Regions from separate parts of the Janthinobacterium sp. GW823-FHT01H08 genome, predicted to be linked through region 1. Evidence: predicted binding sites of a transcription regulator. Region 1 holds the regulator's gene; each other region holds the start of a gene.

Region 1 (2,269 bases):
CTTTGGTTTTGTATTTCATCACTTGCCTATCGAGCTTGTCGATCAGGGTATCGATCGCGGCATACAGGTCGTGCGCCAGGCTTTCCACATAGACAGTTTTGCCACTCAGACGCAGGTTGACTTCGGCCTTTTGACGTTTTTCTTTCTCTTTGAGGTTATCCACGGTCAGAATCACGGCGATATCGATAACTTGATCGAAATGACGTTTCACGCGCTCCAGCTTCGTTTGTACGTATTCACGGATGGCTGGTGTCACTTCGAGATGATGTCCGCTGATGGTGAGATTCATACACACTCCTAAAGATGATCGGGTTCGTGCGGTCCATCGTATCCGGCCCGCAGAGGAACCGAAAAAAACTTACAAACACTTACGCAGGCTCACTGGCGGAATTTTTAACGCTTCCCGGTATTTGGCAACAGTACGTCGCGCAATCACCATGCCTTGTTCCCCCAGCATGTCCGCAATCTTACTGTCGGATAAAGGATTTTTAGGGTCTTCTGCTCCTGTCAGTTGCACGATCAATGCCCGTATCGCCGTCGATGACGCTTCGCCCCCCGCTTCGGTGGCGACGTGGCTACCAAAGAAATATTTCAACTCGAACATGCCGTGCGGGGTCAGCATGTACTTTTGAGTTGTTACCCGCGAGATAGTACTCTCGTGTAAACCCAGTGTATCAGCTATTTCACGGAGCACAAGGGGGCGCATGGCAACGGCCCCATGCGAGAAAAAGTTCTTTTGTCTTTCTACTATCGCCTGCGCCACGCGCAGAATCGTGTCGAAGCGCTGGCGCATATTCTTGATCAGCCACTTGGCTTCCTGCAACTGTGCACCCATGGCGCCCTCGCCCTTGCCCTGCTTGAGCAAGTTGGCGTACATGGCGTTGACGCGCAGGCGCGGCATGACGTCGTTGTTCAGGGTCACTTGCCAGCCATTGCGCGCGCGCTTGACGACGACGTCGGGCACCACGTAATCGGACACGTCCGCAGCGAACACGGCGCCCGGATGCGGGTTGCACTGGCGAATTACCGTCTGCGCTTCACGCAAGTCTTCATCGTCGCAATCGAGGGCTTTTTTCAGCTTGTTGAAATCGCGCTGGGCAAACCAGGCCAGGTGCTTTTCCACGATGACGAGGGCCATGCGCCGCGTCACCATGGCAATGTGCGGCAAGCGCTTGATTTGCAGCGCCAGGCATTCGGACGCATTGCGCGCGCCCACGCCGGGCGGATCGAAACTTTGCAGCAGCGACAAGGCCGTGCGCATCTCGTCGGCATCGATTTCCAGCTCTTCCGGCAGACGCGCCAGGATGTCGTCGAGCGACTCTTCCAGGTAGCCATTGTCGTCGAGCGCGTCGATGATCAGCTCGACCAGCGCGCGGTCGCGCAATTCGAGCACCGTCACGCGCATCTGCTCCATCAGGTGTTCGCGCAGGGTGCAGTGATGGGCCTCCAGTTGCGGGCGGGAATCTTCGTCGTCGGGCGCCTTGCCCCGGCTCGCTTCGCTCCAGTCGCTGTCGCCGCCATCCGCGGCGGCCGGGCCCTCGCCCGCCTCGCCGTCAAAGGTTTCCGCTTCGGCCGGCGCCGCGGGCGCCTCCTGGCCTGGCGGCTGGGGCGGCGCTTCGGCCGGCGCGGCCGTGGAGCTCAAGGCCCCGTCGGACAGCAGGCGCAGCGAACGGTCGAGCGGATCGTCGAGGCGCTCGAGCAAGGGATTGTCCGTCAACAGTTGCTCGAGTTCCTGGTGCAATTCCAGAGTAGACAATTGCAACAGGCGTATCGATTGCTGCAACTGCGGCGTCAGTGCCAAATGCTGCGAAGTGCGCAGCTGCAATGATTGTTTCATTGGCTTACATGCGGAAGTGTTCGCCCAGATAGACCCGGCGTACCGACTCGTTCGCGATGATGTCGTCGGGGCGCCCCGACGCCAGTACCGAGCCCTGGTTGATGATGTAGGCACGGTCGCAAATACCCAGCGTCTCGCGCACATTATGATCGGTGATCAGCACGCCGATATTGCGCTCCTTCAAGAAGCGCACGATGCGCTGGATCTCGATCACGGCGATCGGATCGACGCCGGCGAACGGTTCGTCGAGCAGCACGAAACGGGGATCGGTGGCCAGGGCGCGGGCGATTTCCACGCGGCGGCGCTCGCCGCCCGACAGGGACAGCGCCTGGTTCTCGCGCAACTTTTCAATCTGCAAGTCGGCCAGCAGTTTATCCAGGCGTTCCTCGATCTCGGCCTTCTTCAAAGGACGGCCTTCGACGGTCTGGATTT
Region 2 (2,269 bases), 230 kb from region 1:
TCATGTTCAGGCTGAACGGGTCCAGGCTGCCGACCGTATGGTTGCCATTGATGTCGCTGCCATTACTGGCATCGCCATCAGGCGCGAACTGGAAGATCACGCCGTCGGCATTCGCATGCGACAGGCAGCCGACGGGACTGGCGGCATTGCACGAGATATTGAAGATATCCATGATCGACACGTTCGACTTGTCGCCCATGGTCGTCACGCTGGTGCGCAGGTCGCGTCGGCCCATGAAGCTGAAGGTGATGAAGCCGGCGCTCGACAGGGTCAGGTTGACGGAGCCGGTCAGCGTGTCGCCGGCCGTGGCCGTGGCGGCGCCCACCGTGTTGCGCTGTGCTTCCGCCACGGCGCTCACGGTCGAGCCGGTGCCGTTGAGCATGTTGCCGAAGGCGTGCGCATCGCCGCGGGCGAACTCCAGGGTGGAGCTGGGGCTGGGCGCGTAGTGGTTTTGCGGCAAGCCGCTGCAGCCGCCGCCCGAACATACTTGCAGCACATCGGCGTTGGCGGCCGGACCCGTATTGACGGCGCGCGGATTGACGGCCACGCCGCCTTCGAAAAAGGCGCTGTCGCTGGCATTGCGGTTGGCGCCAGCCAGCGACAGCGCGCCGGCGCTGGTGGTGATACGGAAATTGTTCAATTCGTTGACGGCCAGGCCGTACGCGCCTGCCTGCGCCTGACCGCTGGCCAGCAGACTTGCCGCCGCCAGTGCGCCCAGCCAACCCAGGGTCTTGTTTCGTGTGTGATCGACGTTCATCGCAGCCTCTTATCGTAGTCAGTCTCGGGAAATCCGGGGGACAAAGAATCCAGAATGGCTTGCCTGGACTCATCTCGTAGACAGTGATAAGCAGCTTGCGTGCCACACAAGAAAAGCATATTGAATCAAACACTTGCGTAAAGCGGGCTGAGCTGGAGAGGGTAAAGTGTAAGAAAGGCCGACGCCGCCTGGCGGGCAGCGCCGGCCAGCCTCAGGTACCGCGGTGATAGCCCAGGTGGCCGCCCGAATTGCGCGCGCAACCGCAACCGATGCGCGCCACTTCCTCGCCTTCCGTCAATTTCCAGTTGGTAATCGTCGTGTGCTGCCAGTCGATGTCGCTTTTCTTGACAGGTTTTACCGTCAGGGTGCGTGCTTGCGCATCCGTGTATTCCATCAGTTCCTCGTCGTCGGCGATGTCGAAATGGCGGTGGATCAGGGAAATGCCGAAGCGGTCGAGCGCGCCATAGCGTTGCAGCACATCGCGCAGTTCGCGAAAGCAGGCAAGATCCTCGGGCAGCAGCGGATCGACGGCGGAAATATCGGCAACGGGCTGCCATTGCATGGCGTGGATGTTCAGGCTGTGCATGATAGGCTCCTGTGCCCCATGATGATAGGCCCAGGCTGGCAGAGGGGCGCTGGCACGCCTGGCGGAATGTCCATCGTGGCCGTAAAGTCACTGCGCCGCTTGCGCCAGATCAAAGGTGCGGCACATCACCTCTCGCCCGATCATTGCCCGGTAAAATAGGCCATGGCAAACAAAATCCCCACCTTCCCCGGCGCGCGCACGGGCCGCGGCCAGGTCCTGGCCGTGCTGCTGTCGAACCGCGACCAGTCCGGCGCCGAACCGCTGCAAGGCCGCGTCTCCCTGGCCGCCATCGTCAAGGCGCTGAAACGCAAATACCACTGGCCGATCGAGACGCACAGCTTTCCCGCCAACACGCAGGATGGCCGGGCCAGCTGGGCGACCGTCTACAGCTTGCCGGACAAGGTGATCGAGGCCGCGCTGGAGGCCGGCGGCCGGGAGTGGCTGGAGAGCCGGGGAACGGTCGGGCGGCGGTGACTGCGCCGCAGTACGTTATTCGAGCCGGAAGCCGACCTTCAGCGTGACCTGGAAATGCGCCACCTTGCCATCGACGATATGCCCGCGCGATTCCGTCACTTCATACCAGTCCATGTGCTTGACCGTCAGCGCCGCCTTGGCAATGGCATCGCGTATCGCCTGATCGCTGCTCTCGGTCGACGTTCCCACCAGTTCGATCAGCTTGTAAGTGTGTGCGGACATGATATTTCCCCAGGTAGGCAAGCCAGACATCGGGAGCCTGCTTTGCGCAGGCACGTGCTCATCTTGCGCCTAAATGTGCTGATAGTCATTGCGCGGTGCAGCAATGCACGTAAAATCTTCGATCAAGGTAAGCTACTTCAGTTGCTCGTCAGTGGCTCACTTAGATGCGATGTGGAGGAGTGGACGGAGTAACAAACAACATAAAAGACTTAATGCATTGAATTTCACTC
Region 3 (2,269 bases), 490 kb from region 1:
TGCCTGGTACTGGATCACGTCGCGGTTGCCGCCGTAGGCCGTCACGTGCAGGCGGTCATCGCCGAACGACTGTTCATAGGTGGCGCCGATTTGCTGGTGGTCGATGCTCTTGCGCGTGTTGTAGCGTTCGGCCAGGGTGCGTTTCGGGTTTTGCGTGTCGCTCGCATCGATTTCGCCGGCGCGCGGATCGCGGGAAAACGTGGCCCAGGTGGCGCCCAGCGGATCTTGCGTATTGCCCTGGTGCAGGCTGTTGGCGACGATGGTCAGCTTGCTGTCCGTATTCGGCTTGACCGTGATCTTGCCGAACGCCTGTTCGCGCGTGGCGGCGCTGTGGTCTCGAAAGCCATCCGTGCGGAAGCGCGAACCGTCGAGCACGTAGCCGATGCCGCCTGCCTGGCCCTGCGCCGACAGGTCCACCTTGCTGGTGCCGAAGCTGCCGCCCGTCACGTTCAGTTCGACGGAGGGGGGATTTTTCCCATCCTTGGAAAACAGCTGGATCACGCCGCCCGAATGGTTGCCATAGATGGCAGAAAACGGCCCGCGCAGCACTTCGATGCGCTCGGCCGTATCGAGGTTGAAGGTGGCGGCCTGGCCTTGCCCGTCGGGCATGCTGGCGGGAATGCCGTCGCTGATCAGCTTGACGCCGCGCACGCCGAAGGCCGAACGGGCGCCGAAGCCGCGCGACGAGATTTGCAAGTCTTGCGCGTAGTTTTGGCGGTTTTGTACGACCAGACCCGGCACGGCGGCCAGCGCTTCCGAGGCATTGACGCGGATTTGGCCCTCCTGGATGCGGGCGCTGTCGACGACGTCGATGGACGCGGGCACTTCCTGGCTGGGGTGGGCGATGCGGCTGCCGCTGATGACCACCGTATCCATGAGTTGCCCGGCGGCCAAGTCAGCGGGCTCGGCGGCAAAGACGTGGGGGGCCAGGGTGGCGCTGCCGGCGACAAACAGGCTGGCGATGGTGTTCAGGCGGAAACGATGCTGCATGCGGATTCTCCAATGTGAATAAAAGCCTGCTTGAGCGCGTGAGCGGCGCAGGTCTGCATAGTTGTATCAAGCAATATGCCTGCCATGTCTCCATTGGTGGGCGGAAATTATACGCGTGTCAGTGGCACGGCGTTTGCATGCAGCAATTATCAGATGCGCCGCTACCGCGCGCTTTTCCTGTGTTTTGCCATTGAAAAGGTGATTATGCCCAACTTCTTCCCGCGCTTGCGCCAGGTGTGCTGGCTGCTGCCTGCGCTCTTCAGCACGGCCCTCCAGGCCGCTCCTTTTGCCTATGTCCCCAATGAAAAATCGGGCACCGTGAGCGTGATCGACACGGCGACCGACCAGGTCGTGCGCCAGATCGCCGCAGGCAAGCGTCCGCGCGGCATCGCCGCCGACCCCACCGGGCGGCAATTGTTTGTCACCGATGCGGCCAGCAGCGCCTTGCTGCTGATCGATAACGAAGCTGGCGCACCAGTCCGCATGGTGGCGCTGGGCAAGTCGCCCGAAGGCGTGAGCGCCTCGCACGACGGTCGTTACGTGGCCGTGGCCGTCGAGGAAAACAATAGCGTGGCCTTGCTCGATGGCCAGACGGGCGTCGTGCTTGCCGATATCAAGGTGCAGGGACGCAACCCGGAACATGCCGTGTTCAGTCCCGATGGGCGCTGGCTGCTGGTCAGTGCGGAAGAGGCCGAGCAAGTCGATGTCATCGACGTGGCGCAACGCCGCCAGGTCGCGTCCATTGCCGTGGGCTTGCGTCCGCGCGGCATCGGTTTCAGTCCGGATTCGGGCCTTGCCTACGTGGCGTGCGAACTGGTCAATGCCGTCTACGTGATCGATATGACGGCGCGCAAGGCCATTGCCACCATTCCAGCGGGCAAGAATGCGAATGGCATCGTCGTCCATCCCGGTGGCAAGCAAGTGTATGTATCAAATGGCACGGACGGCACGGTGATGGTGATCGATACGGCCAGCAAGCAGGTGACGGCCACCATTCCCGTCGGCAAGCGCCCGTGGAACATGGCCATCACGCCCGACGGGGCCAAGCTGTACGTGGCCAATGGCCGCTCGAACAGCGTCTCCGTCATCGATACGGCCAGCGCGCGCAAGGTGGCCGATATCGCCGTCGGCGAATTGCCATGGGGCGTGGTGATTCGGTAGCGTTACAGGAACAGGTGTTCCAGTCTGGTACACCTGTTCCATTGTGCAGCGGCGACGGGCCGCAGCAGCAGGGCTGGCCCGGATTGGAACAGGATGCCTTCACCTTGTTCAAAACGCA

The links. The regulator sigma-54, encoded in region 1, starts transcription at its own class of promoters, with help from an activator protein. The targets are predictions, from matches to a motif close to TGGCANGNAANCTGCTTT.
Region 2: the regulator sigma-54 is predicted to act here: its motif matches at 845-862, upstream of AC3RCG_RS02540 (EDSAP-1 family PEP-CTERM protein).
Region 3: the regulator sigma-54 is predicted to act here: its motif matches at 1,113-1,130, upstream of AC3RCG_RS05910 (beta-propeller fold lactonase family protein).

What each region holds. Positions count from the first base shown of each region.
Region 1 covers NZ_CM179504.1:816,166-818,434, reverse strand. Annotated here, with positions in the region: gene hpf (ribosome hibernation-promoting factor, HPF/YfiA family) at 1-289, opposite strand, end outside; gene AC3RCG_RS03630 (RNA polymerase factor sigma-54) at 359-1,837, opposite strand; gene lptB (LPS export ABC transporter ATP-binding protein) at 1,842-2,269, opposite strand, start outside.
Region 2 covers NZ_CM179504.1:582,470-584,738, forward strand. Annotated here, with positions in the region: gene AC3RCG_RS02540 (EDSAP-1 family PEP-CTERM protein) at 1-757, opposite strand, end outside; gene AC3RCG_RS02545 (hypothetical protein) at 969-1,343, opposite strand; gene AC3RCG_RS02550 (hypothetical protein) at 1,506-1,817, shown strand; gene AC3RCG_RS02555 (dodecin) at 1,833-2,039, opposite strand.
Region 3 covers NZ_CM179504.1:1,305,171-1,307,439, forward strand. Annotated here, with positions in the region: gene AC3RCG_RS05905 (TonB-dependent receptor family protein) at 1-990, opposite strand, end outside; gene AC3RCG_RS05910 (beta-propeller fold lactonase family protein) at 1,195-2,151, shown strand.